Regions from separate parts of the Dorea sp. MB18-49 genome, predicted to be linked through region 1. Evidence: predicted binding sites of a transcription regulator. Region 1 holds the regulator's gene; each other region holds the start of a gene.
The links. The regulator Rex, encoded in region 1, represses fermentation and respiration genes when NADH is low (regulators of the CRP and FNR family bind a similar motif). The targets are predictions, from matches to a motif close to ATTGTTAANTANTTAACAAT.
Positions count from the first base shown of each region.

Region 1 (7,981 bases):
CTTGGAAAAATGTGTAAACATTCCTTCCATTACCAGGTTCGGCAGTTTACTGATCTTTGCGATTTCTTCGGCATTCTCCTCTGTAATCTGGAATCCCAGTCTTGCCATTCCAGTGTCAAGCTTAATATGTACATAGACTTTACAGCCCATGGCTTCTGCAAGCTCTGACACTTCTTTTGCCATCTCATAACTATAGACAGTCATACGTACTTCATTGCGGATCATCGTATCCCACTGATCCGGGAAAATGCATCCAAGAACCAATACCGGTTTCTTCAAACATGCATCTTTTAATAAAATAGCTTCATCCAGCGTAGCTACTGCATAACCCCAGATATAATCCTTGGGTTCCAGAAGCTTTGCAATCTGAACGGCACCATGTCCATAACCATCCATCTTGATGACTGCCATCATCTGTGTATCTTTCTGAATATTTTTCTTCATCATCTCTATATTATATTCAACCGCATCTAAATCGACTCTGGCTAAAACTCTTGTATAATGTTTCACTGCTATTCATCCTCCAGTTTCATTAATGCTTTACTGATATATTCTATCAGATCTCTTGCCATTACACTATATACGCCTTTTTCAAATTTTGCAAGGTCACCGGCCAAACCATGTACATATGTACCTAATCTGGCTGCTTTTTTCGTATCTTTTTCCTGCACCATAAAGCCTGCGATCACACCGGCCAGCACATCTCCCGAACCGGCTTTTGCCATCGCACTGTTCCCGGTAAGATTCAGGCAGATTTCATTTGCCTTATCTGCGATCAGTGTTCTGGAATCTTTTAATACACAGGTTACCTGATATCCGTCAGCGAATTTCTTCAGGATCTGTATCCGGTCTTCTCTAAGATCTTCCACAGGGATGCCTGTAAGTCTAGACATCTCTTTCATATGCGGCGTAAATATGAACTTCCGGTCTGCCAGCCGATCAAGAAGATCTTTGTTATCTGACAGAAGATTTAACCCGTCTGCATCAATCAGGCATGGAACATCCACGTACTCTATAACCGTCCGCAATAACTTCTCCGATGTTGTACTTCTTCCAATGCCGGAACCAATACACACACCGTCTGCCCACTTAAGAAGCTTTAGTACTTCTTCTTTATTAAATTCATCATAAGCCGTTATGATTGCTTCCGGCAGAAGTGTCTGCAATATCTCGCGGTTGTCCTTTGGTGTATAGATTCTGACAAGCCCGGCTCCTGTCATATAAGCCGCATGGGCATTCAGATATGCTGCACCTGCCATACCCTTACTTCCAGCGATCACAAGAAGCCTTCCATAACTTCCCTTATTAGAATCTTCCGGTCTTTCCGGAAGCATTCTACGATATTCTTCTCTTCCAAAAGAATGAATCACATCTGCATCCTGTAATAACGGCTCATGCGAAATGCCAATCTCTGCTACTGTTACTCTTCCTGCATATGCTCTGCCCTGCGCCAGTTCAAGGCCGATCTTTTTCACCTCGAATGTCACTGTATCATCTGCGTGGAATGCACAACCAAGCACACATCCCGTAGAGGCTGAAAGTCCTGATGGGATATCTACTGCAAATTTTGTACCCTGCATCTGATTCATACGTTCAATCACCTGACGATATGTACCTTCAATCTTACGGCTCAGTCCGACTCCGAACACGGCATCTATCACTATGCTGTAGCTGTTATCCTGCGGGATATCTTCTGTGATCTTACCACCACATTCTTTAAGACGTCTTATCTGTTCCCGTGTCTCCGGTGTACAATGCTCTGGATTGCCGACCAGATAAGTATCCACAGAACACCCCATATTCTTCAAGATCCTGGCGATGGCAAATCCATCTCCGCCATTATTCCCTGATCCACATACCACACAGACAGAAGAAAGATCCAGATTCTCACTTTGCATCGTCTGTACACAGGCATTTGCTGCACGCTCCATTAATTCCAGTGATGCAATGCCCAGTTCCTGAATCGCGTACTGATCGGCAGCCTTCATCTGTGCAGCATTAACCAGAAGTTTCATATATTTATTCATCTCCCATCAGATATATCTCTGCAACAAAAGAACGTGTAAAAATATGTCCGTATTCCAGACTACTCCTACACGCTTTCTTGTATTATAGTTTATTTATGGTCCTCTTTGTAACGACTGATATTGTATGACAACTGCATCAGACTTTCTGACAGATGCACATTCTCAACAACAACATTATCCGGAAGGTTCAAATCTGTATGTGCAAAGTTCCAGATCGCACGTACTCCGTTCTCAACCAGCATATTCGCAACTTCAATTGCTTTCTCTTTCGGAATCGTCAGAACTGCAATATCAATCTCATTATTCTGAACAAACGTTTTCAGATCATCCATCATACGGATCGGAACTCCACGGATGGATACTCCCTGAAGTCTTGGATTCACATCAAAGATTCCTTTCAGAATGAATCCACGGTTCTCGAAGGCTGCATAATTAGCCAGTGCCTGCCCAAGATTACCTGCACCAATGATAATAATATTGTGGTCTTCTTCCAATCCTAATATCTTTCCAATCTCTGTGTATAAATACTTAACGTTATAACCGTATCCCTGCTGTCCGAATCCTCCGAAATTATTAAGATCCTGACGGATCTGGGATGCTGTTACTTTCATCCGCTTACTCAGATCGTTCGAAGAAATCCGCTCTACACCATTTTCCAACAGTTCGCCCAAATATCTGTAATACCTCGGCAATCTTCTTATGACCGCACGAGAAATCTCTCTTTCTTCCAATGTTTTCACCCTTCCAATCATAGTCTGAAATAATTATATAAAATTGAAAGATTATTGTCAAACTATTGTTGAATTTTATGCAATTTCCGTTATAATAAAGTAGCATGTGTAAATGCATTTTGAGAATACCAACGTATCAATTATCCATAACTCAGGAGGAAATATATGATATTAGCATGTCACGGGATCCAGAAATCTTTCGGTGAACACCTCATCGTCAGAGATGGATCCTTCCATATAGAAGATCACGAAAAAGCAGCTCTTGTCGGACCGAACGGTGCCGGTAAGTCCACTCTGCTCAAAATGATTGTAGGCGAATTAGCCCCGGATGACGGCAACGTCATCCTGACAAAAGGTAAGACACTTGGCTATCTTGCCCAGCATCAAGAGATGCAAAGCGGTAATACGATCTATGAAGAAGTCCGCACCGCAAAGGCCGATATAATCGCTATGGAGCGCCGTATCCGCGAGATCGAGATGGAACTTAAGCATCTCTCCGGTGACGCCCTGAACGACCGTCTGGAAACTTACAACCGCCTTACGGCCACTTTCGAACGTGAGAACGGCTATTCTTGCAAAAGTGAGATCACCGGTGTGTTAAAGGGACTTGGATTTACGGAAAATGATTTCACCAAACCCGTCGACACTCTCTCCGGAGGACAGAAAACCCGTGTATCTCTCGGCAAGCTTCTGTTAACGAAACCAGACATTTTGCTTCTTGATGAGCCAACCAACCATCTAGATCTGAATTCAATTGCATGGCTTGAAACCTATCTTCTAAACTATCAGGGAGCTGTGCTGATCGTGTCTCATGACCGTTATTTTTTGAACAAAGTTGTCACGAAAGTTCTTGAAATCGAGCTTGGAGAACTTCGTACTTATATGGGAAATTACAGCGACTATGCAGCAAAGAAGCAGCAGCTTCGCGACATACGCCTGAAGGAATATCTTAACCAGCAGCAGGAAATCAAGCATCAGGAAGCGGTTATCGAAAAGCTTCGTTCTTTCAACCGCGAAAAATCCATCAAACGTGCCGAAAGCCGCGAAAAGATGTTGGAAAAAATGCAGACCATCGAAAAACCGATAGAAGTTAATACAGATATACATCTGAAACTGGAACCATCCTGTGTAAGTGGCAATGATGTTCTGACTATTGAACATTTAAGCAAATCTTTCCCCGGACAGGAACTTTTTACAGACGTTAATCTCGAGATCAAACGTGGTGAACATGTCGCAGTAATCGGTGATAACGGAACAGGAAAGACTACGCTTCTTAAGATCTTAAACCGAGTGGTATCTGCTGATTCCGGTACTTATACACTTGGCTCCAATGTTAAGATTGGCTACTACGATCAGGAACATCATGTCCTTCATATGGAGAAAACAATTTTTGACGAGATTTCCGATGATTATCCGACTCTTACGAATACGGAAATCCGGAATGTGCTTGCAGCATTTCTTTTTACCGGTGATGATGTCTTCAAACAGATCAGTTCTTTGAGCGGTGGGGAACGCGGACGTGTATCTCTCGCAAAACTGATGCTCTCTGAAGCGAATTTCCTGATCCTCGACGAGCCGACCAACCACTTGGACATCGCATCCAAAGAAATCCTTGAGAATGCTTTGAATGATTATACCGGCACTGTACTTTATGTCTCTCATGACCGTTATTTCATCAATCAGACTGCATCACGGATTCTGGATCTTGTCAATCATACATTTGTAAATTATATCGGAAATTATGACTATTATCTGGAGAAAAAAGAAGAACTCACTACTGCATATGCCGGAGTAGCTTCTACATCTTCATCCGTTTCAGATAACAGTACAGACAAGAATGTATCCGAGTCAAAACTCAGCTGGCAGGAGCAAAAGGAAGCCCAGGCAAGACTTCGCAAACGTCAGAATGAGCTAAAAAAGACTGAAGAACGTATCAGCGAACTGGAAGGCCGTGACGGTGAGATCGATGCCCTGATGGTTCAGGAAGAGATTTTCACCAACTCTGTAAAATGCCAGGAACTCGCAAAAGAAAAAGCCGCAATAGCGGAAGAATTAGAAGAATTATACATGAAATGGGAGGAATTAGCGGAAGACGCTTAAACGCCTGATTTGCAACTTTTTAGCCCGCTCCAGAAAGCTTCTGGGGCGGGCTTTTATATTGCCATGCATTCGTAAGGAGCTGCCGGTGGCAGGTCCTGTAGATATATATTATCTATTTTAATTTTTCAGCAATTGCCTTAATAAATCCTTCGCTGTTCAATACGGTTGGATTTTCCAGTGTCGTGATCAATGCCAGATCTTTCGTCATCTTACCTTCTTCAATGGTATCAATGGTTGCTTTTTCAAGCTTATCTGCGAATGCTGCCAATTCGGCATTTCCATCCATCTCACCACGTTTTCTAAGAGCACCTGTCCATGCAAAAATTGTAGCTACAGAGTTTGTAGAAGTCTCTTCCTCTTTCAGATGCTTGTAATAATGACGTTGTACAGTTCCATGAGCTGCCTCATATTCATAATTTCCATCCGGTGATACCAGAACAGATGTCATCATTGCAAGAGAACCAAATGCGGAAGAAACCATATCACTCATTACATCTCCGTCATAGTTCTTACATGCCCAGATATATCCGCCTTCTGATTTCATAACTCTTGCAACCGCATCATCGATCAAAGTATAGAAATATGTAATTCCGGCTTCTTTGAACTTCTCGGCATAATCTTTGTCAAAGATTTCCTGGAAAATATCTTTGAATGTATGGTCATACTTCTTAGAGATCGTATCTTTTGTTGCGAACCACAGATCCTGCTTTGTATCCAATGCATAATTAAAGCAGCTTCTCGCAAAGCTTTCAATAGATCCGCATAAGTTATGCATTCCCTGTGCAACACCCGGTCCTGCATAGTTGTGTACCAGTTCTCTGGTCTCTGTGCCGTCTTCTGCCGTGTATACCAGTTCTACTTTTCCAGGTCCAGGAATCTTCATCTCTGTATTTTTATATACATCTCCATATGCATGTCTTGCAATAGTGATTGGTTTTTTCCAGTTTTTTACACATGGCTCAATGCCTTTTACAACAATCGGTGCACGAAATACAGTTCCGTCAAGTATTGCACGGATCGTTCCGTTCGGACTCTTCCACATTTCTTTCAGATCATACTCTTTCATACGTGCCGCATTCGGTGTGATTGTTGCACATTTTACTGCAACTTTATATTTCTTGGTTGCATTAGCAGCATCGATTGTTACCTGATCATCTGTCTCATTTCTATGTTCCAGACCCAGATCATAATATTCTGTGTTCAGTTCAATATATGGCTCCAGAAGATCTTCTTTGATCATCTTCCAGAGAATTCTTGTCATCTCGTCTCCGTCCATCTCTACAATCGGTGTTGTCATTTTAATTTTTGCCATGGTATTTGTCTCCTTTCTATCTGTTCGCGGCATCTTTTATTATTCTTCCAGATGCAGATTTTCCATCACGTGTAATATATGTTCATTTGCAAGCTGTTCTGCTTTTGCCGCATCTTTTGCCTTGATTGCTTCCAGGATTTCTCTGTGTTCTTCTATTGATTTCTCGGCACGCTCCGGTGCTTCAATAGACATCGTCCTGGCAAGCTGTACATACTTGTGAAAATCTGTTAATACATGTTCCAGGATCCTGCTGTTGGATGCCTCATACAATATCTTATGAAACTTACCATCCATTTCTGACATCTGTTCAATCTGTCCGGATCCCTTCTTATGCAAATGAAATTCTGACAGAAGAATCACTTCTTCCAGTTCTTCAATCTGCGCATCCGTAATATATTTCGTTGCCCAGTTGGCACACAGCCCTTCCAGTTGCGAACGTATCTTATAGATATCTTTCACATCTTTTCTGGTAATGGCTGTCACATACGCACCTTTATTCGGAATGATCGTAACCAGTCCTTCTAACTCCAATTGTCTTAAGGCTTCTCTTACCGGTGTTCTGCTTACCCCCAGTTCTTCACCGATTGTTACTTCCCTTAATTCTTCATGATTTTTATATACCCCATTCAGAATATCTTCCCGCAGATGCCGGAACACTCTTCCTCGTAAGGATCTGTCCTGATATTCTTCCATTAAAAACACCTCTGCTATATCAATTCCACACCAAGTCTCTTGCAGTTTTCGTCGATAACTCTGATCAACTCATCGTCTGTAAGAACGGTTACTCGTCCTTCTTCATACTGCTTATCTACCCATTCTTTTACAGAACTTACAAGTTCTGAGTTCTTATCTACTTTCTTGTCCTCCGGCAGCTTAAAATATGTATTGATCCAGTGTGCAATACCTGCAAGTCCGGATGTGTTAGATATTGCAACAAGCGGAGGACGGTTCAGGAATTTTCCGGTATCAAATACGTTGTAGATCTCTTCATTCTTCAATAAACCATCTGCATGGATTCCAGCCCTTGTTACATTAAAGTTCTTACCAACAAAAGGTGTTCTTGAAGGAATATGATATCCGATCTCTTTCTCATAATAATCTGCAAGCTCTGTGATAACTGTTGTATCCATCCCATCCAGTGTGCCACGAAGCTGTGCATATTCGAACACCATCGCTTCCAGTGGTGTATTACCGGTACGCTCTCCGATTCCAAAAAGTGAACAGTTCACACCGCACGCACCATAAAGCCATGCTGTCGATGAATTGCTGACTGCCTTATAGAAATCATTATGTCCGTGAAATTCGATCAGTTCGCTTGGAACACCGGCATGTACTCTGAGTCCATAGATGATTCCCGGAATAGATCTTGGTATTACAGCTCCCGGATAGTTGACCCCGTATCCCATGGTATCACAGACACGGATCTTGACCGGAATCTTATACTCATCCATCAGTTTCATAAGTTCCAGACAGAATGGAATGACGAATCCATAGATGTCGGAACGTGTGATATCTTCCAGATGACATCTCGGGCTGATTCCTGTCTCAAGACATTCTCTTACGATAGACAGATAATGTTCCATTGCCTCACGTCTTGTCATCTTTAGTTTATAGAATATATGATAGTCCGAACAGCTTACCAGAATACCAGTCTCTTTCATTCCGATCTCTTTCACCAGTTCGAAATCTTTCTTGCTCGCACGGATCCAGCTTGTTATCTCCGGGAATTTATAATCCTTTTCCATGCATTTGTAGACTGCGTCTCTGTCCTTTTTACTATAGAGGAAGAATTCACACTGTCTGATCTTTCC
Region 1 is NZ_JAMOYX010000056.1:412-8,392, reverse strand. It holds gene alr (alanine racemase) at 1-510, opposite strand, end outside; gene NCY30_RS13110 (NAD(P)H-hydrate dehydratase) at 513-2,015, opposite strand; gene NCY30_RS13105 (redox-sensing transcriptional repressor Rex) at 2,117-2,758, opposite strand; gene abc-f (ribosomal protection-like ABC-F family protein) at 2,924-4,858, shown strand; gene NCY30_RS13095 (NADP-dependent isocitrate dehydrogenase) at 4,971-6,170, opposite strand; gene NCY30_RS13090 (GntR family transcriptional regulator) at 6,210-6,863, opposite strand; gene NCY30_RS13085 (hypothetical protein) at 6,878-7,981, opposite strand, start outside.

Region 2 (7,981 bases), on a different contig from region 1:
ATCAAGACGTCCCGGACTGAATGCATCCCATGGGTTCAGCTCTGTTGTAACTGCCAGATGTGTGAACCAGTATAACTGGATTGCCTGCCAGTATGTCTGTGGTGCATGTGCAGGAACAACTTCCAGGTTAGCCGCAATCTGTTTTAATTCCTCTTTACGTACCGGATCAGCTTCTTTTTCAGCCATCTCCAGTGCTAATTTGTGATATCTCTCACCAAGGATGATCACTGCATCACAGGAAATATCCATGGCTTTTAATTCTTCCATCTTGTCATATGCTTCAGGATCATTCATGAAATCAAGAGCATCCATGGATTTTTTGATCTTTTCTTTATAATCCATGTATCCTGTTGTGAATACCTGTTCACCACCACATGTATGTCCCGGTCCTCTCTGCTCCATGAACTCTGTGAACATACCTGCTGAATAACAGTCGTTCCACTCCGGAGTCATTGCTGCGAGAAGTTTCTCTCTCATGCTTCGTCCCTTCCAGAATGGGATGATCTCTTCTGCCTGGAGTTTTCTGTCTTCTTCTGTTGTATGGAAAGATACCAGATCACGTTCGCTCATGACTGTCATATCTTCTACGCTGTGACAGCACAGTTCCGGGAATGTAGGTGATGCCTGTGGATCTTTTCCTTTCTCTCCTACGATCAGTTCTCCCTCTCCCAGATACAGTGTCTTTTTAGAGAAATACTCTTTTAACACCATAGATCTCATAACCGGGATAGAATACTTTCCGTCATTTTCTTTGTAAAATTCTGTCTCGATTTTTGCTCTTTCCAGATCGATATGTACCGGTGTGGTAACACTCAGCTCTCTTAACTTCTGGATTCTTTCGTTCATGCCTCTTTTTGCTGCCATTGTTTTAACCTCCTATCTTTGTGTTTGAAAAGCCTGCATCCTGGAAAAGTTTTACAAACCCTTCCATTTCTTCTTTTGTCGGTGCACTCAAGTCGTTACCTTTATATTCCATATCCAGCTTTGGATATTTACTGCTTCCTGTATTGTGATACGGCAGTAAATTCACCTGTGCCGGGTGGATATCATGTTCTTTCAGGAAACGGATTGTTTCATTCATATTCTCTTCGTTTCCATTTACTTCCTTAACGGTAGGGATACGGATATAGATCCTTGCCCCTGCGTCAGAAAGCTTTACAAGATTATCTAAGATTAATTTGTTGTCTACTCCAATGTATTGCTTATGCAATTCCGGATCCATGACCTTTACATCATATAAGAATGTATTAACATATGGAAGAATTGCTTCAAATTTCTCATACGGAACATATCCGCATGTATCAATTGTAAGCGATACTTCTTCTTTCTTCAAGGCTTTTGCGATTTCAAGTATATAATCGGTTGACATTGCCATCACTTCACCGCCTGAAAGTGTAACGCCCCCGCCGGACTGCTCATAGAACATCAGATCCTTCATTAGTTCTTTTACCAGTGCCTTCACCGGATATTTCTGTCCTACGATCTCACGGATTCCCTGTGTACAGAAATTCTCACACTTTCCACAGAGTGTACATAACTTCTTGTCAAGCTTTGGTCTGCCTTCCTCCATAGTAATCGCATGGTTCGGACAGACTTGCGCACATGCACCACATCCGGTACATTTCTCTCTGTCGTATTGAATCTCCTGTTCAAAGCGCTGTGTCTCAGGATTATGACACCATACACACTTCAATGGACATCCTTTAAAAAATACGGTAGTACGGATTCCGTCACCATCATGAATAGAATACTTCTGGATATTTGTTATAAGATCCATGATATTCTCCTTTCTTCTCATCGAACTTGCTGTTTTTCATTTGTTTTTGCTATATTTAGACCAGCGTTCGTACTATAGTCTAATCATAACAAAAGAAATAGAGTTTGTCAAGACTTTGACAAACTCTATTGTGATATTTCAACATTTTTATTCTATGTATGGCAATATATTTTTTCTTCTACAGGAACAATTTTACACAGGCAATCGCAATTGATGCAACTGCAACGATCCGCTTCAGCATCTTCTGATTGATCCTCGTCGCATTCTTGCAAGATAGATTCCGAGCATTGCGATCACCGACACCATGAATCCGAAGTATACTGTTCCGTTATTTAATCATTACTGCATGCAAAAACGTAGGAATAAAAATACAAGGTACATTCCTGTGCATTCGGAGCCATGGTTGGTAATTCTTAAGTAAAAAAATTGACCGTTTGCTCACAAAAAATCCACTGTCTGAGACGTATGTCGAGTTTGGATTTTTTGTGAGCTCGTTTTTAGGTCAATTTTTTTGCTTTAGAATTTCCCCATGGCGGAGACAGCACAGGAATGTACCTTGTATTTTTATTCCGGCCGGGTATCCGCCGCTTTATGCATTAAACGTTAAGGAACTGACTCTCCACCAGCTCCCATATCTCATCCCGTCCTTGTTTCGTCACGGATGAAAATGGAATCACAACGGTTCCAGGCAACACTCCCAAACCTTCTTTTACGATCTTGATCTGTTTGTCTTTCTGGCTGCGTTTGATCTTGTCAAGTTTTGTTGCGATGATCACCGGATTGAAGCCCTGTGACACGATCCACTCATACATCATCTTGTCATTACCGGATGGTTTGTGACGGATGTCGATCAGAAGGAAGACAACTTTCAGCTGTTTTGAGCCATGCAGATAACGTTCGATCAGCTGTCCCCATTTGATTTTCTCCTGTTCGGATACCTTCGCATATCCGTATCCCGGGAGGTCTACCAGATATAATTCTTCATTGATATTATAGAAGTTGATCGTCTGTGTCTTTCCCGGTGTTGCGGATATTCTCGCGTAAGATTTACGGTTCATAAGTGCATTGATCAGGGATGACTTTCCTACGTTGGATTTCCCTGCAAATGCGATCTCCGGGAGTGTATTCTCCGGAAGCTTGCTGGTGATTCCACATACGGTTTCCAGGTTAATATTTCTGATTATCATATATTTCTCCTTTGATTCATCTCCTGACCTGTGTCAGAAGATCTGACTATACGAGTGCCTCTTTGAGCACCTCATCCATGTGTGTTACAAATTTTATCTCCAGTCCCTTTGTGATCTCTGTAGAAATTTCTTCTACATCTCTTTCATTTTTCGCCGGGACAAGTACGGTCTTCATTCCCGCATTCTTGGCAGCCAGAAGTTTTTCCTTTAAACCACCAATCGGAAGTACTCGACCGCGCAGTGTGATCTCTCCTGTCATGGCAAGATCTGCACGTACTTTTCTTCCTGTTACTGCCGACATGATTGCAGTCGCCATCGTAATGCCGGCAGACGGTCCGTCTTTCGGAACCGCTCCTTCCGGAATATGGATATGTATATCGTGTTTCTTGAAGAAGTCATCTGCAATATCATGTTCCTTGCTTACCGAACGGATGTAACTGATTCCTGTTCTTGCGGATTCTTTCATGACATCACCAAGCTGGCCTGTCAGAAGGATCTCTCCCTCTCCCGGCATCACATTCACTTCAATCTGAAGGGTATCGCCTCCAACGCTGGTCCATGCAAGTCCACGCACGATGCCAACCTCGTCTTCTTCATTTGCCATCTGGTAGCTATACAGTTCTTTTCCAAGATAATGTTCCAGATTTCGTTCTGTCACATGTATCGATGTCTTCTTTTTCTCCAGAATTTCCATCGCTACTTTACGGCAGATGTCTCCGATCTTCCGCTCTAACTGACGGACACCGGCTTCTTTCGTATAATTTCGTGCCATCTTCCAGATTGCATTCTTACTAATCGTTACCTGATCTGCTTTCAGGCCATGCTTTTCGATCTGCTTCGGAATCAGATGTTCCTGTGCGATGTGAAGCTTTTCATTTTCTGTATAACTGGTTACCTCAATCACTTCCATACGGTCCAGAAGCGGTCTTGGTATTGTCTGCAGACTGTTTGCCGTTGTGATAAATAACACCTCTGACAGATCAATCGGTACTTCCAGATAATGGTCTACGAACTTATTATTCTGCTCTCCATCCAGTACTTCCAGAAGTGCAGAGAATGTATCTCCCTTATAATCATTGCTGACCTTATCGATCTCATCTAGCAGCATCAGCGGGTTCTTAACTCCTGCCTGCTTTATTCCATTTGCAATTCTTCCCGGCATTGCACCTACATAGGTCTTTCTGTGACCGCGGATTTCTGCTTCATCACGGACACCGCCCAGTGAGATTCTGACATATGGCTTCTTCAGAGCTCTGGAAAGAGATTTCGCAATGGATGTCTTTCCGGTTCCCGGAGGACCCACCAGACAAATGATCGGTGCTTCTCCTTTTTTCGTAAGCGCACGCACTGCAAGATATTCCAGTACACGCTCTTTTACTTTTTCCAGACCATAATGGTCCTCATCCAACACCTGTCTTGCAAATGCAATGTCTTTGTGTTCTTTACATGTCTTATCCCAAGGCATCTCCAGCATCGTTTCGATATAAGTACGGATTACTCCTACTTCTGCCGGAGAATTCATCGAATTACGGAAACGCTTGATCTCTTTATTCAGCTTTTCTTTTACTTCCTTCGAAGCCTTCAGTGCATCCACTGCCTGCTGGAACTCATCGGCATCTGACATCGTATTGTCATCACCTAGTTCTTCACGAATCACTTTCAGTTCTTCTCTTAAAATATATTCTCTCTGATTCTTATCCACGCGTTCTTTTACTTTGCTCTGGATCTCTTCTTTTACCTTCTGGGCCTGAATCTCATTTACAATCTTATATACGAGCAGCTCATATCGTCTCATAAGATTCGTCTCTTCCAGTAATTCCTGTGCGTCTTCGAATGCAAATGGCATATTTGCCGCAATTACATCTACGAGATGTTTCAGATCCCGGATTGCCTCTACCTGCATTCCCAGCTCTTTTGAAAGTTTTGGATTCTTCAACAAGTATTCTTTAAATACATCCTGTAATCCCCGGATCATTGCCTCGAAATTCATTGGATTTTCCGCTGTCTGTTCTTCGGATACATCTTCATCATCCGGCAGTTCTACTATCGTTGCCTGAAGATATGGTGTCTCACTGTCCAGTCTTACAAGACTTGCTCTTGCTTCTCCGGATACAAGTACACGACTCATTTTCTTCGGTAATTTTACCACCTGTCTTATGGTTACCACACAGCCAACCAGATATACATCTTCTGCGCCCGGCTCCTCTGTTTCCAGATCTTTCTGAGCGCTGACGAATAATTTCTGTCCGTTTTTTACTGCCTCTTCGATTGCCAGCAGTGATTTTTCCCTGCTTACATCAAAATGTCTGACCTCTTCTGGCAGTATGGTGAGCCCTCTTAAGGCAACCATAGGCAGACTATAGGTTTCTCCTGTCATATATTCACACTCCTGTTCATCGGTTGGATTATTTTGGTACAAAATCAGCGGGTACAATATTTCTTCGCACCCGCCGTCTTTCTTTTTCATTTATTATGCACTTTCTGAATCAGGTTCTGCATGTTCACATACAGGTTCTCCCGTTCCTTTTACAACATCCTCTGTGATGCGGCATGTCTTCAATGTCTCATCCGATGGTGCCTTATACATGATATCCATCATGATATTTTCCATAATCGCTCTCAAACCTCTGGCTCCTGTCTTTCTCTTCAGGGAAGTCTCAGCGATTGTTTCCAGTGCTTTTTTATCAAATGTAAGCTTAACACCGTCCAGTTCAAGCATCTTCTGGTACTGTTTTGTCAATGCATTCTTCGGTTCTGTAAGAATCTTTACCAATGCATCTTTGTCCAGCATCTCTAATGCTACTGTAACCGGCACACGGCCCACCAATTCCGGAATCAGACCGAATTTCACAAGATCCTGTGGCAATATCTGCTGAAGCAGTCTGTCTACATCGTCTTCATGTTTCTCCGCAATCTCTGCATTAAATCCAATTGATTTCTGATCAATACGTTTTTCAACAATCTTCTCAATTCCTTCAAAGGCTCCACCACAAATAAATAAAATATTCGTAGTATCGATCTGGATCATCTCCTGATGTGGATGCTTTCTTCCTCCCTGCGGAGGTACGTTCGCAACGGTTCCTTCTATGATCTTAAGAAGTGCCTGCTGCACACCCTCACCGGATACATCTCTGGTGATCGACGGATTCTCTGATTTTCTTGTAATCTTATCAATTTCATCAATGTAAATGATTCCGTACTCGGCACGTTCGATATCCCCATCTGCAGCCTGAATAATCTTTAAAAGAATATTCTCTACATCCTCTCCGACATATCCTGCTTCTGTAAGCGCTGTCGCATCGGCAATTGCAAATGGTACTCCCAGAATCTTTGCCAGTGTCTGCGCTAAAAGAGTTTTTCCGCAGCCTGTCGGACCAAGCATAAGAATATTACTCTTTCCGAGTTCCACTCCCAGTTCTTTTCCTGACATCACACGTTTATAATGATTATAAACGGCTACGGATAACACTTTCTTAGCTTCATCCTGACCAATAACATATTCATCCAGGAATGCTTTAATCTCTTCCGGTTTTAAAAGATTGATATCCGAGAACGGATTCCATTCTCTTCCGTTCTCGTATTCAAATTCTTCTTCTATAATCTCTGCGCAGACATCTACACACTCATCACAGATATATGCCCCATTAGGGCCTGCAATCAGCTTTCTTACCTGATTCTGCGTCTTATTACAGAACGAGCATCTTACCTGATCATCGTTCTTTCCTACCATACTCTTCACCTCGTCTGAGGACGTCCTTAGCGGCTTTTAATGACTTCGTCAATCAGACCATATGCTTTGGCTTCTTCCGCAGTCATGAAATTATCTCTTTCAGTATCTGCATTGATCACCTCTAACGGCTGTCCTGTATTTTCTGCCAGAATCTGATTCAGTTTCTGACGGGTTTTTAAGATATGATCTGCTGCGATCTGAATCTCTGTTGCCTGTCCCTGAGCTCCACCAAGTGGCTGATGGATCATGATCTCAGAGTTTGGAAGCGCAAGTCTTTTGCCTTTTGTTCCACCTGTAAGAAGGAATGAGCCCATACTTGCAGCCATACCGATACAGATTGTCTCAATATCGCATTTAATATACTGCATGGTATCATAAATTGCCATTCCGGCTGTTACAGAGCCTCCCGGGCTGTTAATATACAAATGGATATCCTTCTCCGGATCTTCTGCTTCCAGAAACAGAAGCTGTGCAACGATCACACTTGCGGATACATCTGTTACTTCTTCACCCAGAAATATAATTCTGTCTTTCAATAATCTTGAATAGATGTCGTAAGAACGTTCTCCACGGCTTGTCTGTTCAATGACATAAGGTACTAAACTCATGTATATGCCTCCTGACTATACTATGTTGTTATCTGACGTTCTTATTTTTCTACTGCATTCTCAACAAGGAATGTAACAGCTTCCTGAACTGCCAGATCTTCCTTCATCTGTTTCTTCTCGTTCTCACCCATGAACTCTTTCAGTTTTTCAACTTCCATGTTGTAAGACTCTGCCATCTTAGCCAGTTCTTCATCAACTTTTTCATCTGTAATCTCGATGTTCTCTGCTTTTGCGATAGCTTCAAGTACCAGACGGGTTTCGATTCTCTTGATTGCCTGTGGTTTCATGTCTTCCATCATCTTCTCTGCTGTCAGACCTGTAAACTGGAAGTACTGTTCAAGAGTGATTCCCTGAGACTGGATTCTCTGTGCGAAATCTTCAACCATCTGAGTTGTCTGTGTATCGATCATTGGCTGTGGAATCTCGTATTCTGCATTCTTAACAGCCTGCTCAACAGCCTGATCTTCCTGATTTCTCTTTCCGTCTGCTGCTTTCTGTTCTTTAATTTTAGCCTTTACATCAGCTTTGTATTCTTCTAATGTGTCAAATTCTGAAACTTCTGCTGCAAATTCATCGTCGATCTCAGGAAGTTCTTTTGCCTTGATCTCATGAACTGTGCATTTGAATACAGCTTCTTTTCCTTTTAATTCTTCTGCATGGTAATCTTCTGGGAAAGTAA
Region 2 is NZ_JAMOYX010000021.1:10,703-18,683, forward strand. It holds gene hypD (trans-4-hydroxy-L-proline dehydratase) at 1-864, opposite strand, end outside; gene NCY30_RS07920 (trans-4-hydroxy-L-proline dehydratase activase) at 869-1,777, opposite strand; gene yihA (ribosome biogenesis GTP-binding protein YihA/YsxC) at 2,374-2,964, opposite strand; gene lon (endopeptidase La) at 3,011-5,341, opposite strand; gene clpX (ATP-dependent Clp protease ATP-binding subunit ClpX) at 5,435-6,694, opposite strand; gene clpP (ATP-dependent Clp endopeptidase proteolytic subunit ClpP) at 6,721-7,302, opposite strand; gene tig (trigger factor) at 7,344-7,981, opposite strand, start outside.
Region 2: the regulator Rex is predicted to act here: its motif matches at 1,881-1,900, upstream of NCY30_RS07920 (trans-4-hydroxy-L-proline dehydratase activase).

Region 3 (7,981 bases), on a different contig from region 1:
GTAATGATCTGAATGATGTATTTATGAAATGTATGGAGATGATCCTGAAGTTATCACCGATTGGTGTGTTCTGTCTGCTGAGTCCGGTCATTGCTTCAAACGGGCCGGCGCTCATCGGTTCACTCGCGATGGTACTTCTGACTGCTTATGTATGCTACATCATCCATGCAGTAGTTGTATATTCGTTTGCAGTAAAGACAATGGGAGGAATGAGCCCGTTAAAATTCTTCAAGGGAATGCTTCCGGCAATCATGTTCGCATTCTCAAGTTCTTCATCTGTCGGAACACTTCCGATTAATATGGAATGCGTAGAAAACATGGGAGCATCCAAAGAAGTATCTTCTTTCGTACTTCCGCTTGGAGCTACGATTAACATGGACGGAACTGCAATCTATCAGGGCGTGTGTGCGATCTTTATTGCATCATGCTATGGCATCCATCTGACGCTTCCGCAGATGCTGACGATGATCCTGACTGCAACGCTGGCTTCCATCGGTACTGCAGGAGTTCCGGGAGCAGGTATGGTTATGCTCGCAATGGTACTTGCCTCAGTCGGACTTCCGGTTGACGGAATCGCACTGGTTGCCGGCGTGGACCGTATCTTTGATATGGGACGTACGGTGGTTAATATTACAGGGGATGCGTCTTGTAGTATTATTGTTTCGAATATGGAACGGAAGAAAGATGCAAAGAGGGAAATTGCAAACGGACTGTAGACTAGTGGAACCAGTTGGAACGGCGTGTTGTGTCGTTTTTAGTGTCCCAGTGGCTCGTTATAAGAATGAAAATAATAGGTGCTTTCCAGTATGTGTGCTGGGAGCACCTATTATTTTGTGATTTTTAAAGATGTTTGGGTGTTGTCCGGTAATTGGGCAAAAAAATAGGACTGCATTATTTGGGAGGAGTGCAGCCCTGAGGAAAAAGTTATGAAAAAGATTTAAAGTGTTTGTTCTCTTGAACAATTCCTAGTATAGAATTGAATTGTGATAAAACTGTGATGGAATTAGGAAGAAATTGTTAACAAATTTAGAACATAAAATAAAATACGATCAGATGCACCATAAACCGGGACAGTGTTGAAATCAAAAAGTCCGGGTGTTAGAATTACAACAGATGCTATAGCAGAAGATATATAACAGAAAGATATCAAAGAACACAAGAAAGAACACGGAATATACGAACATACACCAAGGAGGAATACACCATGCGGATCCTAATCTACGGCGCCGGAGTCATCGGAAGCTTCTACGCATCCAGATTCGCCAAAGCGGGACTGGATGTAACAGTCTTAGCAAGAGGGCAGCGGTTAAAAGAATTACAGGGACACGGTCTATGGTACAGAGGCAAGACAAGAACGCATAAAGTTGAGGTTAAGACGATCAGTGAGTTAAAGCCGAATGACCGTTACCAGTTTATTTTCCTGACTGTACGTGAGAATCAGGTGGAAGAAGCACTGGAAGACATCAGTAGGAATGAAAGTCCGAATGTTGTCACTATGGTCAATACGATCAAACCATATGGCAGATGGGAGAAAATCTGCGGAAAAGGCAGGATTCTTCCGGCATTTCCGGGAGCGGGCGGCTGTATCGAAGGTGGGATTCTGGATGCACAGCTTCTGCCAAGAGCAATCCAGCCGACAACATTCGGTGAGATCGGAGGAAGAAAGAGCAGTAGGGAAGAAGCACTGGCATACATATTTAGAAAAAGCCACATTCCATATCAGATCGTTCCGGAAATGCATCACTGGCAGATCTCACATCTTGGCGTGATCATTCCGCTGGCAGATGCTTATTACCAGAGCAGGCATCCGGAAAAAATCTGTGCAAATGAAAAATTGATGACGCTGACAGCTTATCGGATGAAAAAGAACCTGAAGTGGATCGCCCAAAAGGGAATGTTGTGCCCGGCAAAGCTTTATATGATAAAGGATATGCCAACGGGAATGCTGGCAGGGGTTTTAAGCAGGGTATATCAGAGTGAATTTGGCAACAAATTCCTTTACAGACATGCGATGCATGCACCGGAAGAATTCCAGCGGCTGCATCAGGAATTCTATAATTATATGAAGACACATACGAAAGAGAGTAACAAAGCATGATAAGACCGATTATGAAAGATATATTTTCCCTAAACCAGAGATCCGAGCCGGCGACAGAGGCGGATAAGCAGGTTGCAGTGGATGTGTTAGATACATTGAAAGCGCACGAGGAAGGCTGTGTCGGCATGGCAGCGAATATGATTGGCGTGAAGAAATGTATCATAGCCGTCAATATGGGATTCATGAATGTGGCAATGTTCAATCCGAAGATTGTAAAACGTTCCGGAAAATATGAGACGGAGGAAGGCTGTCTTTCCCTTACTGGTGTGAGAAAATGCACCCGGTATCAGGAGATTGAAGTGGAATATCAGGATATGAATTTCAAAAAACAGAGACAGAAATATACCGGATGGACGGCGCAGATTATTCAACATGAGGTAGATCATTGTCACGGTATTGTGATATAGTCATGCGCTGGTGTTGTATCATTGACACAAAGATATGTATTAGGATTAGTCATAATATTTTGCCGTAATATTTCCCACTACCTTATTGACACAACTGTATCAAAAGCATACAATAAAACTAGATTGTTAATAAAATAACACATGAAACGTGAAGATTACAGGAGGGTAATATCATGGCAAAGATTTTATGTAGTCCAAGTAAATATGTACAGGGTGCAGGAGAGATGAAGAAGCTGGGTGAATATGCTCAGAAGTATGGCAAGAAGGCACTTGTACTGATCACGGAATCCGGATACAAACGTATCGGGGACGTTGTAAATACTGGATTTGAAGGATACGAGATCACACCTGTATATGAGTATTTCAACAGAGAATGCAGTAAGAATGAGATTAACCGTCTGGTAGACATTATGAATGAAAAAGGCTGTGATGTCGTGATCGGTATCGGTGGTGGTAAGATCCTGGATACAGCCAAAGCAGTTGCTTATTACAAAGAAGCTCCGGTTCTGATCTGCCCGACAATCGCATCGACAGACGCACCTTGCAGTGCACTGTCAGTTATTTATACAGATGATGGCGTATTCGAAGAGTACTTATTCCTTCCGGCTAACCCAAATATGGTTCTGATGGATACCGAGATTATTGCAAAATCACCGGTAAGACTTACGGTATCCGGAATGGGTGATGCACTGGCAACATATTTTGAAGCAAGAGCCTGTCAGGCAAGCGGGGCAACAACATGTGCCGGCGGACAGGTTACACAGGCAGCAATCGCACTTGCAAAACTTTGTTTTGACACTCTGATGGCAGAAGGTGTAAAGGCAAAACTTGCCCTGGAAGCAGGAGCATGTACACCAGCTGTGGAAAAAGTCATCGAAGCCAACACATTACTGAGCGGTATTGGATTTGAGAGTGGCGGACTTGCAGGAGCACATGCAATTCATAATGGATTTACCGTACTGGATGAGTGCCACCACATGTATCACGGTGAGAAGGTTGCATTCGGAACGATTACGCAGCTGGTACTGGAGAATATTCCGGCAGAAGAACTGGAAGATATCATTGACTGGTGTATCGAACTGGGACTGCCTGTGACATTAAAAGAACTGGGAATCACAGAAGTGACGGACGAGAAACTGATGGCAGTTGCAACAGCAGCCTGCGCAGAGAACGATACGCTTCATAATATGCCATTCGAGGTAACACCGGAGACTGTATGTGCAGCAATCAAGGCAGCAGATGCATACGGAAAATATTTCCTCGGAGAATAGTCAAGAATCTGTGAAAATAAAAAATACATAATAAATACAGAGAATCTGCCATTGACAGGTTCTCTGTATTATTTTGCAGAATCATTCTGTATATGAATCTGAAAATTTCAGTAGATTTCAAGAATAACTTAACATCTTTTTTACAAAAATATCGAGTAAATTCAATATTTTCATACTATACCTGAAAATGTACAAAAAACAAAATCAGAAAGTGTGAGAAATATCTATGATCAAATCCTATGTTATTGATACCAATATTTTAATCCAGGCACCTTATGCATGTCAGTGTTTTGAAGAAAACAGGGTGATATTGCCATTGGTTGTATTAGAAGAACTGGACGGCCTGAAGAAAGCAGAAGGAGAAAAGGGAGCAAATGCAAGGCGGGCGATCCGTTTTCTGGAAAAGCTCAGACTGAAAGGAGACCTTTTAAAAGGTGTCCAGATGGAAAATGGAGGAATCCTCCGTGTAGAGGCCAATTGTGTAAATGTAGAACTGCCGGAAAGCCTTCCGGAAGATAAGCCGGATAATCGGATCTTAAAAGTATGTAAGGGAATCCGGGAAGAAGAAAAGCCGGTCGTTCTGGTGACAAAAGATCTGGTCCTTAGGTTAAAAGCACAGATTCTCGGAATTGAAGCCCAGGATTTCAGCACAGAGCAGGTCATCGAAGAAGAGGGACAGTACAGCGGCAGACAGATTTGCTATGTGGCGGAAGACAAGTTCAAAGAATTCAAGAAAAAAGGCGTTCATCTGAAGGAACTTTATTTGTCCGATGAAGATGGTAATAAGATCCAGCCGGAACTTACGGAGAATGAATTTATCATATTGAAGGCAGATCAGTCTGTGAAAAAGACACATCTTGGAAGAGTTGAAGGGAAGAAAGTAGTATCGTTAGAATTCCGAAAGAGCCAGCCTTATGGCATCAAACCAAGGAATGCCGGACAGTATTTTTTACAGGAAGCATTGATGAAATCCGCAGAGAAAGCACCGCTTGTAATTGTAAAAGGAATGGCAGGAACGGCGAAGACATTTTACTCACTGGCAGTCGGACTGGAGAAGGTGCTGAACAATCCGACCGGAGAATATAGAAGAATTCTGATCTGCAGACCGAATGCGCAGTTTGACCAGGATATCGGTTTCCTTCCGGGAGACGAGCAGGAAAAGATATCACCTTTGATGCGTCCGATCGTAGATAATCTAGAGCAGCTGATTGATTCGGATGAAGAAGAGCGTTATCAGGATGAACAGGAATTACAGGGTAAGATCGAAGAGATATTTGCAAGAGGACTGATCCAGACAGAAGCAATGAATTTCATCAGAGGCCGTTCATTTGTGAAGACCTATCTGATCATAGACGAGGCGCAGAACATGACTCCGAATCAGGTGAAAGGAATCATAACAAGAGCCGGAAAAGGAACGAAGATCATTCTGCTTGGTGATCCGAATCAGATAGACCGGCCATTTCTGGATGAGAGAACGAATGGACTTAGTTATGCGTCGGAATACATGAAGGGTAGTCCTTTATGTTATCAGATTACAATGTCTGCAGAAGAATGTGAGCGTTCCGAACTTGCGATGGATGCGATTCACAGATTATAGACATAGATTATAGAATTAGAAGGGAACGAAATAAAATTGAGCAAAGTAACATATAAAGCAATCAAAAATATGCCGGAGGTGAATGCCTATATTGAGCAGGGAAATAGGGTACTTGGAGCACTTGGGTTTACCGAACATTCCAGAGGACATGCAGTAAAAGTGGCGGAAACTGCCGGAAATATTCTGGAAAAATTAGGGTATAACCAGCATACGATCGAGCTTTCCAGGATAGCGGGCTATATGCATGACATGGGAAATTGTGTAAACCGTGTGGATCATGCACATAGTTCCGCGATCATGGCATTTCAGATACTGCGGGATCTGAAAGCACCGGATGAAGACATCGCAGTGATCGTCAGTGCAATCGGTCAGCATGATGAGGCAACCGGCATGGCCGTGGATGCGGTATCGGCAGCACTGATACTGGCGGATAAGACGGATGTAAGAAGAAACCGTGTGCGGAACACGATCAAGGAAAGCTTTGACAAACATGACCGGGTGAATTATGCTGCAGTGGCATCCAGTCTGCATGTAAATGTCGAAAAGCAGGTGATTCTGCTGGAGATTGAACTGGATGAAGGAATCTGTTCTATATTAGATTATTTTGAGATTTTCTTACAGCGTATGCTGATGTGCAAGCGTGCGGCAGAGATGCTGGGAATGAAATTCAAGATGAAAGCGAACGGGAATAAGATCTGTTAATCGGATGTGACAAATGAGGAAAAATTGGAAGATGATTTCATAGAACTAGTGATTGACATTCCCTGAAAGACAGTGCTATAATACAACCCTAAAATGAATGTGGATTTTTCTGGAGCAATCTATTTTTCGCCACATGGTTACTGAGTAGAAGTAACCATGTGGTTTTTTGTTGTTACATATTCAGTTGAAACAATCTGTGACAAGATGGGAAAATAGAAAAAAGCATTGCAAAGATCCGCAATAGAATTAGAAGATTAATAGATAGTACATATGAGAGAAAGGGGATATATATGGATCAGACATATATGAAAGAACAACCGGTATTAAAATTGATCGTATCGATGGCACTGCCGATGGTCATTTCTATGATGGTGAGTTCACTTTATAATATTGTAGACAGCTTTTTCATCGCCAGGATCAGCGAAGATGCCATGACGGCGTTATCACTGGTGTATCCAGTACAGAATCTGATCAATGCGGTGATGATCGGATTTGGAATCGGAATCAATGCGGTCATCTCATTTTATCTTGGAGCGCAGGATAAAAAGATGGCAGACAGGGCGGCAACACAGGGAATGCTGCTAGGGACGATTCACGGAGTCGGATTTATGATTCTGGGAATTGCCGTAATGAGACCGTTTTTACAGATGTTTACGGGAAATGCACAGATTGTGGACTATGGTGTGCGTTATTCGAGAATTGCATTTTTATTTGCTACGGCATTATCTTGGCAGCTGGTATTTGAGAAGACGTTTCAGGCGGTCGGACGTATGGTGGAGTCAATGACTTGTATGATGTCAGGTGCGATTATCAACATTATCCTGGATCCAGTCCTGATCTTCGGACTTGGACCATTTCCGAAGATGGGAATCGAAGGAGCCGCACTTGCAACAGGAATCGGACAGGCAGCAGGAGCAGTATTGTACCTGATCTTTTATATCGTGAATCCGCTTCCGGTGAAATACAGAAAGAAATATCTGAAGGCTGATTTGAAGCTGTGGAAAAAATTATATGTAATCGGAATTCCGGCAAGCCTGAACCTGGCACTTCCGTCGCTTTTAATCTCTGTATTGAACGTAATACTTACAGGCTATGGGGAAGTCTACGTATTCGTTCTCGGAGTCTACTATAAGCTGCAGACCTTCCTCTACCTTCCGGCAAATGGAATCGTGCAGGGAATGCGTCCGCTTCTCGGATATAATTACGGAGCGGGAGAGCATAAGCGTGTACATAAGATCTTCCAGGATGGCCTGATCCTGGTACTCGTGATGATGGCAGCCGGAATGGCAATCTGTCTGGCAGTTCCGGGACAGCTGATGGGATTATTTACAGCGAATCCGATAACGATGAAGGCCGGAAGTGTGGCACTCAGAGTCATCAGTCTTGGATTCCTTGCTTCATCGGTATCGGTTATCTGCAGCGGGGCACTGGAAGGTCTTGGAAAAGGTGTGCATTCACTGATCATTTCGTTATGCAGATATGTGGTTGTGATTATTCCGGTGGCATTCATTGTCAGCCGTTTTATGGGAGCGGTCGGAGTATGGCATGCGTTCTGGATCACGGAAGTGGTGACTGCGGTGATTGCGTATGTGGTGTATCGGAAAGGCGTGAAGGGATAGTAGAAGAGATAGCGAAAGAGATCATATAAGAGTAGAGAATATAAAGTAAGAAGTGGGAAGTTAAAAGTCAGAAAGAAAGTTTTTTCAGATCTGAATAATCGGAATGTGATTACTTCTACATCTCAGGAATATGAGACCAGCTTTGGATTTACGAAAGAAGAAGTATTTTATGTCCGATCGCATGGACCATTGCCGAGTCACTGGGAGCGGATCCGAGAGCCGTCGTCATTGCAGTGTTCATTGTATTGCCGATCTTTTATCCATTTTATTAATTCCTCAATTTTTAT
Region 3 is NZ_JAMOYX010000015.1:28,858-36,838, reverse strand. It holds gene NCY30_RS06480 (dicarboxylate/amino acid:cation symporter) at 1-716, shown strand, start outside; gene NCY30_RS06475 (ketopantoate reductase family protein) at 1,133-2,098, shown strand; gene NCY30_RS06470 (peptide deformylase) at 2,095-2,505, shown strand; gene NCY30_RS06465 (glycerol dehydrogenase) at 2,679-3,776, shown strand; gene NCY30_RS06460 (PhoH family protein) at 4,003-5,373, shown strand; gene NCY30_RS06455 (HD domain-containing protein) at 5,443-6,075, shown strand; gene NCY30_RS06450 (MATE family efflux transporter) at 6,366-7,694, shown strand.
Region 3: the regulator Rex is predicted to act here: its motif matches at 2,628-2,647, upstream of NCY30_RS06465 (glycerol dehydrogenase).

Region 4 (7,981 bases), on a different contig from region 1:
GTTTGTAAGTGCCACACCAAGTACCGCACAGTTTGTTGTGATCAGTGGAAGATACACACCAAGTGCTTTATACAATGATGGCATACTCTTTTTCAGGAACATTTCTACAAACTGTACTAAAGCTGCGATAAACAGAATGAATACGATTGTCTGCAGATATTCAAACCCCAGCGGAACCAGGATGAATTTGTAAATCAGTCCTGTAAAGAATGATGATAATGTAATAACGAATACAACTGCTCCACCCATACCGGTTGCAGTCTCAACCTTTTTCGAAACACCCAGGAACGGACAGATTCCGAGGAACTGGCTGAGTACAACGTTATTTACGATAGCTGAACCAATTGCAATAATCAATAATTCTTTCATACTATGTACTCCTCCTACTCTTCATTCCCTGTTGGGAATACTTTGCTTCCGCATCCGCCGCATGATGCACAGTCTGTACCGCATCCCTGTGGCTCGGCAATCTTCTTGCCTTTCTTTGCTGCGCGTTTCTTAAGCTTGTTCATACCTGCAACTAAGAATGCAAGAACAAGGAAAGCTCCTGCAGGCAGGATGAAGATTGTTACTGGTACATATCCGCCTTTTCCTGCTGCTGCGTCTGCAAGTGGAAGAATCTGAACACCGAAGATAGCTCCTGTTCCGATAAACTCACGAACGATCGCGATACAGGTAAGACCAAATGTAAATCCAAGTCCCATACCAATACCATCGAAGATAGATGGAAGTACCGGGTTCTTAGATGCATAACTTTCTGCACGTCCAAGGATGATACAGTTAACAACGATCAGTGGGATGTAAAGTCCAAGTGAATCATACAGACTTGGAACGAATCCCTCTAAAAGGAACTGTACAATTGTTACGAAAGATGCTACGACTACGATGAACGCCGGCATTCTGACTGAATCCGGAATCACTTTACGTAACATGGAAATCAACATATTTGACAGTACAAGTACGACTGTAGTAGACAGTCCCATACCTAAACCGTTAATTGCGGATGTTGTTACCGCCAGGGTCGGACACATTCCTAACATCAGAACGAAGGTAGGATTTTCTTTGATCAGACCGTTATATACTCTTTCAGTACATTTATTCATGATATACTACCTCCTAATTTACTTAAATGCATTCTGATAATATCCGAGTGCTGTATTGACAGCTCCTGTTACAGCTCTTGAAGTAATGGTTGCACCACTTAAGGCATCAATCTGTTCTCCGTCGCCACCGTCTTTGGAAACTACGAATTTATCAGCTTTTTTATTCACATACTGATTATAGAATGAAGGCTCTGTAGCTTTCATACCAAGTCCTGCTGTCTCACTGATAGAAAGGATAGACACACCATTGATGGTTCCGTCTTTCTTAATACCAACTGTGATCTGGATATTGCCGCCGAATCCGTCTTTATCTGTTGTTGTGATGACATATCCTTCATCACCTGCTGTACAGACTTCATCAACTGTTGCATTTGTACCCATATCTTTTACAGCCTTACTTGCTGCTTTCTGATCTACATCTTCTGCTTTAAAATCATCAAGCTTCACATCTGAAAATACCGCCTGCCATGCTTCTTTCTTTGTCTTTTCCTGAGACTGGGCAATCGGATCTTTTGTGATCTCATATACAGCTCCGAGTAAGAATCCGGCAATTACAGTAATCAATGTAAGGATCAGTGTATTCTTAACAATCTTATTCATTATTTTTCTCCTCCTTTACCGAATGGTTTTGGAAGAGTAACTCTTTCGATCAATGGCACCAGAAGGTTACTGATGATGATCGCATAAGAAACTCCTTCTGCGGAACCGCCAAACAGACGGAACAGACCTGTTAACACGCCAAGGATAATACCGTATACATACTGTCCTTTCGGTGTGATCGGAGATGTTACATAATCAGTTGCCATGAACCATGCACCAAGCATCAGTCCGCCTCCGCAGAGATGTGCTGTGATGTACTGTGGATCAAAGAATCCGACATCCGGATTTGCAATATGTCCGAAGATTCCGATAAAGATCACAAATGTAACAATATATGTTCCAGGAATACGAATATCGATCACACCCATCAGGATCAGGAAGATGGCTCCGATCACGATAGCGATTACAGATGTCTCACCGATGGTTCCAGGAATCTTACCAATCAGCATATCCATTGTATTTACTGCGTTACCAGCTTTTAACTGTGCAAGTGGTGTAGCTCCTGTCACACCATCATATACAAAGCTTGTCATCTGGCTTGTAAATGAAAGCAGAAGGAAACATCTTGCTCCGAGGGCAGGGTTCATGAAGTTCTGTCCCAGACCTCCGAATAACTGTTTTACGATCAGGATTGCGAACACACTACCGATCGCACCCATCCACCATGGTGCTGTAGGCGGCATATTCAGACCAAGTAACAGACCTGTTACAGCTGCACTCCAGTCGTTGATCGTAATCTTTTTATGCATTAATTTTTCATATATGTACTCCGTCAGTACTGCTACAACTGTTGTTGTAACCAGCATTCCGAATGCCGGCAGTCCAAAGTTCCATACACCAAATGCAGACGCCGGCAAAAGTGCGATGGCTACCAGAAGCATAATATTGCTGGTAGTCGCTTTGGAACGAATATGTGGTGAAGATGACATTTTCAAATTGTTCTCACTCACTTTTGTTCACCTCTTCTTCTTTCTAGTTTATTTTTTCTTTCTACGGTTCGCCAATGCAATCTTTCTCATAGATCCGATTGCCTGTTTCAGCGGACGTTTTGCCGGACATACGAAACTGCAGGAACCACATTCCATACATTCGAGTCCTTCGTGTTTTGTAAACTTCTCTTCGTCATGATGTTCTGCATAATCCGCCAGTCTCGATGGGATCAGGCGGCTTGGACAGGCTTCTACACAACGTCCACAGTTGATACATGCAGATGGTTCCATCTTAGCCACTTCATCTTTGGTAAATCCAAGAATAGATGAAGAAGTCTTTGTTACAGGTACATCTAATGAGAACATAGAGAATCCCATCATCGGTCCGCCGGAGATCAGTTTCTCAGGCTCTGTTTTAAATCCTCCTGCTGCCTCTACAAGCTCCTGCTGATTGATGCCAAATGGTACTCTGAAATTGCCTGGCTCTGCAACAGCGTCCCCACTTACTGTTACAACACGTTCCATTGAAGGCTTTCCTTCTACAACAGCCTGGTACACGCTTACCATTGTTGCCACATTATCTACAACACATCCTGCGTCTGCCGGAAGCATTGCGGAATTAATTGCGCGCCCTGTTGTAGCGTAAATAAGCTGACGCTCACCACCTTGAGGATACTTGGTCTTCAGTGCCAGAACTTCCATACGAGGTTCATCTTTTGTCAGTTCTCTTAATTTTTCGATACAGTCTGGTTTGTTGTCCTCTACACCAAAGATTCCTTTCGCGTTGTCGAACAGACGGAGGATAATCTTCATTCCTCCAACCAGCTTTTCCGGAGTCTCGATCATTGTTCTGTAGTCAGCTGTGATATATGGCTCACACTCCGCACAGTTTGCAATGATGTAATCAATCTTTTCCGGTTCCTTTGGTGAAAGTTTTACTCTCGTAGGGAAACCGGCACCACCCATACCTACTACTCCCGCTGTTCCAATCGCATTCAGGATATCTTCCTTGCTCATGTCTTCTAACGGAGTTACAGCTGGATATTCCACTTCTTTGTATTCGCCATCATTTTCGATCACGATACTGTTCACTCTTCCTCCTGTCGGATTCAGATGTGGTGCGATTGCTTTTACAGTTCCAGATACAGATGCATAAATCGGAGCAGATACGAATCCTCCTGCTTCTGCTATCATCTGGCCTTTTAAAACATGATCGCCAACGGCTACCACAGGATTTGCCGGAGCACCGATATGCTGTGATACAGGGTACACCAGATCGCCCTTAGGTTTTACATCGACAATTGCCTTATCTTTAGCCAGGCTCTTGCCGTCATCCGGGTGAATACCACCCTTAAATGTTAACAATGCCATCCTTTTTTCCTTCCTTCCTATTTACTCTTTATATAATATACAGGAAATATAGACAAATTTCTATAGAAAGTGACTAATTTCATTGTATATTTTCATGAACATCTTGTTGCATTTTTAACAAATGCACATACGCACAGAAAACCTGCCAATGGCAGGTTTCCTTCTATCCTCAGGCATAGAAAGGATAGAGGCTTTCCTCTATCCTTTCCTGTCTGTATATCTGATTTGATATTACTCAGCGTCTGTCTCTTCTGCAGCTTCTTCCGGCTGTTCTAAAGCTTTCATGCTCAGGCTGATCTTCTTCTCAGCTTCATTCAGATCAACGATCTTAGCTGTGATTTCCTGTCCAACTGAAAGTACATCAGACGGTTTATCAACATGTGCTCTTGAAATCTGAGAAACATGAAGTAATGCATCTACTCCTGGAGCCAGTTCAACAAATGCTCCGAAGTCTGTCATTCTTGCAACCTTACCTGTAATTACTGTTCCGACTGCATAATCCTCTGCTGCATTAGCCCATGGATTTGTCTCTGGGAATTTCAGGCTGAGTGCGATCTTTGTATCATGGATATCTTTGATCATCACTTCTACTTTATCTCCAACCTGGAAGACCTTCTTAGGATTCTCAACACGTCCCCAAGACATCTCAGAGATATGAAGAAGTCCGTCTACTCCGCCAAGGTCGATGAATGCTCCGAAATCTGTAACGTTCTTTACAGTTCCTTCCATTCTGTCACCTACGTTAATCTTAGCAAACAGTTCTTTCTGTTTTTCAGCACGTTCAGCAACAAGAAGCTGTCTTCTGTCACCGATCACACGATTTCTTCTAGGATTAAACTCGCTGATTACGAATTCAATTTCCTGTCCCTGATATTTGCTCAGGTCTTTTTCATATGTGTCAGAAACAAGGCTTGCAGGAATGAATACTCTTGCTTCATCAACTACTACGCTTAATCCGCCGCCAAGAATCTGAGTTACAGGAGCTTTTAATACTTCATGATTCTCGAATGCTTCTTTTAATCTTTCATTGCCTTTTTCTGCTGCAAGTCTCTTATATGTCAGCAGAACCTGTCCTTCTCCGTCATTTACTTTCAGGACTTTTGCGCTCATCTTATCACCAACGGATACAACTGTTGTAAGATCAACGTTTGCTTCGTTAGTATACTCATTTCTTGTAATGATACCGTCTGCTTTGTAGCCTATATTCAAGATGATTTCATCAGGTTTAACGTCGATGACTGTACCATCTACAACCTCTCCATTTCTTATTGTCTTAAAAGACTCTTCCAACATTTGTTCAAAAGTTAATTCTGACATTATTTTGAACCTCCTCAATTATTTTATTGGGCGTGGATGCCCCTGCTGTAATACCTACTGATTCCACGGACCTTAATTGATTAATATCCAAATCGTCAAGTGTCTGTATATAGTACGTATTCAAACATTCCTCTTTGCAGATTTCAAATAGCTTCTGAGTATTCGAACTACGCTTATCACCTATCACAACCATAGCATCTACTCTCGCTGCAATTTGACGAGCCTCAGTCTGCCTTTCTTTCGTCGCATTGCAAATCGTATTTAAAACAACTATATCATACCTCTTTTTTGAAATAATTTCAACTAATTCTTTGAATTTATTGTAGTTAAATGTCGTCTGGGCCACGATACATACTTTCTGTTCTTTTTCAGGCAATTCAAATCTTTCTGCATCTTTCGGAGTCTGTATCACAGTCACCTGTTCTCCTGCCCATCCGCGAATACCTTCTACCTCCGGATGTTCGCCATTTCCGATGATCACAATGTACGATCCTTTGGCACTTTCTTCTGCAACAATCTTATGAATTTTCTTCACAAAAGGACAAGTCGCATCTACACATGTAATCCCGCGTTCATCCATGATATCATAAATGTATTTTGCTACACCATGAGACCGGATCACAACCACATCCGCATCCACTGTTTTCAATTCTTCTTCATCACTCAGGACTTCTACTCCATGGCTTCTCAGATCTTTGATCACTTCTTCATTATGGATGATCGGTCCATAAGTGAATATCTTTTCACTTTGATGTTTTTCTATCTGTTTATACACTGTATCTACTGCACGCTTTACTCCAAAGCAAAATCCTGCTGTTTTTGCCAGTTCAACATTCATATAGTGTAATTCCTTTCTGTACCACAGCTCTTTTTCAAATATATTACCATTATCTTCGTCTGCCGCTTTGTGCCGGATTGTCTATTTGCACAAATCTACGATTGCTTTTACCACTTCTTCGATCGTCATGTGTGAGCTGTCTACCAGCACTGCATCCTCTGCCTGCTTTAACGGTGCGATCTCACGGGTCATATCTCTGTGATCACGTTCTTCGATGTCGTGTGCGATTTCTTCCAGATTGCAGTCCTCGCCTTTTCCCTTAAGTTCGTCATACCGTCTCTTCGCCCTGGTCTCTACACTGGCGGTCAGATAGATCTTTACGTCTGCGCCCGGCAGGACACATGTACCGATATCTCTTCCGTCCATAATTACATCCTGTGTCTTCGCCAGGTTCTGCTGCAGTTCCAGTAACTTCTTACGCACTTCCGGAATTGCAGATGTTACAGATGCCATGTTCCCCACTTCTTCATTTCTCAGACGTGATGAAATATCATTACCATTCAGGTATACATGCTGCACACCATCTTCATAGGCGATTGTTACTTCTGCATCTTTACATGCTTCGATCACTTTATCCGTCTCTCCCGGTTCAATGCCCTTATTCAGGAAATGAATTGCAAGGCCTCTGTACATTGCCCCTGTGTCTACATAAATGTATCCCTTTTCTTTTGCTACAAGTTTTGCGATCGTGCTTTTTCCGGCTCCTGCCGGTCCATCTATTGCTACGTTATATCCCATGATACGTTCTCCTTATTTCTATTTTTATCACTCTATATCTGAATCCCCGTTCCGGCCGCATATGCCGTAGACCACGCGATCTGAAGGTTGAATCCACCTGTTACCGCATCCAGATCCAGTACCTCTCCTGCAAAATGTAATCCCTTCACCAGTTTGGATTCCATCGTTCCAGGATCAACTTCTTTGATTTTAATTCCACCTTTAGTTATGATTGCCTCGTTATAATCTCTTAAATCTGTCAATGTACACGTCAGGCCCTTAATCAGTCTTACAAATCCAAGACGTTCTTCTTTCGTGATCACATTGACCTTCTTCTCGGGATCGATCCCGCTCAGTTCAATCATAACCGGGATCAGTTTCGACGGGAACAGCTTGTGCACCGCGTTCTTAAACTGTCGGTTCTGATTCTCTTCAAATTCCCGGAGCACTCTGTGATCAAGCTGTTCTTCCGAAAGAGCTGGTTTCAGATCAATCTTAAGTGTCAGTTCTTTTGCCTTCAATTTCTTTCCCACATAACTGCTGGCACTTAGGATCAGCGGTCCACTCACACCGTAATGCGTGAATAACATTTCCCCAAAATCATCATACAGCTTTTTCTTGCCGTCAAGAATCGTTACATTAACATTTCGAAGTGAAAGTCCCTGCAATTCAGGCACCCACTCCTCTTTGCATTCCATCGGCACAAGCGCAGGCATACAATCCGTCACCGTATGTCCGAGACTTTCTGCAAACCGGAATCCATCTCCGGTTGATCCTGTTGACTGATAAGACAGCCCTCCTGTTGCAATGATACAGGCATCCGCATGAATCTGTCTCTGATCTCCAAGTATGATTTTTTCAAAATGTCCGTCTTTTGCGACAACCTTTTTCACAGCTGTCCGCAGATGTACTTTCACACCCAGGCGGTCCATCTCCCGCTCCAGCCCGCGGATCACGTCCGAAGAATGATCCGACACCGGGAACACACGGTCGCCGCGCTCAATCTTTGTCGGCACACTGATTCGTTCAAAGAAATCAATCACCTGCTGATTCGTGTATCCATAAAAACTACTGTATAAAAACTTTGCATTTGTTCTGACCGCATC
Region 4 is NZ_JAMOYX010000001.1:204,590-212,570, reverse strand. It holds gene NCY30_RS01110 (electron transport complex protein RnfA) at 1-369, opposite strand, end outside; gene rsxE (electron transport complex subunit RsxE) at 384-1,103, opposite strand; gene NCY30_RS01100 (RnfABCDGE type electron transport complex subunit G) at 1,122-1,703, opposite strand; gene NCY30_RS01095 (RnfABCDGE type electron transport complex subunit D) at 1,703-2,632, opposite strand; gene rsxC (electron transport complex subunit RsxC) at 2,681-4,003, opposite strand; gene rpsA (30S ribosomal protein S1) at 4,235-5,320, opposite strand; gene ispH (4-hydroxy-3-methylbut-2-enyl diphosphate reductase) at 5,301-6,158, opposite strand; gene cmk ((d)CMP kinase) at 6,240-6,896, opposite strand; gene NCY30_RS01070 (NAD(P)/FAD-dependent oxidoreductase) at 6,929-7,981, opposite strand, start outside.
Region 4: the regulator Rex is predicted to act here: its motif matches at 4,106-4,125, upstream of rsxC (electron transport complex subunit RsxC).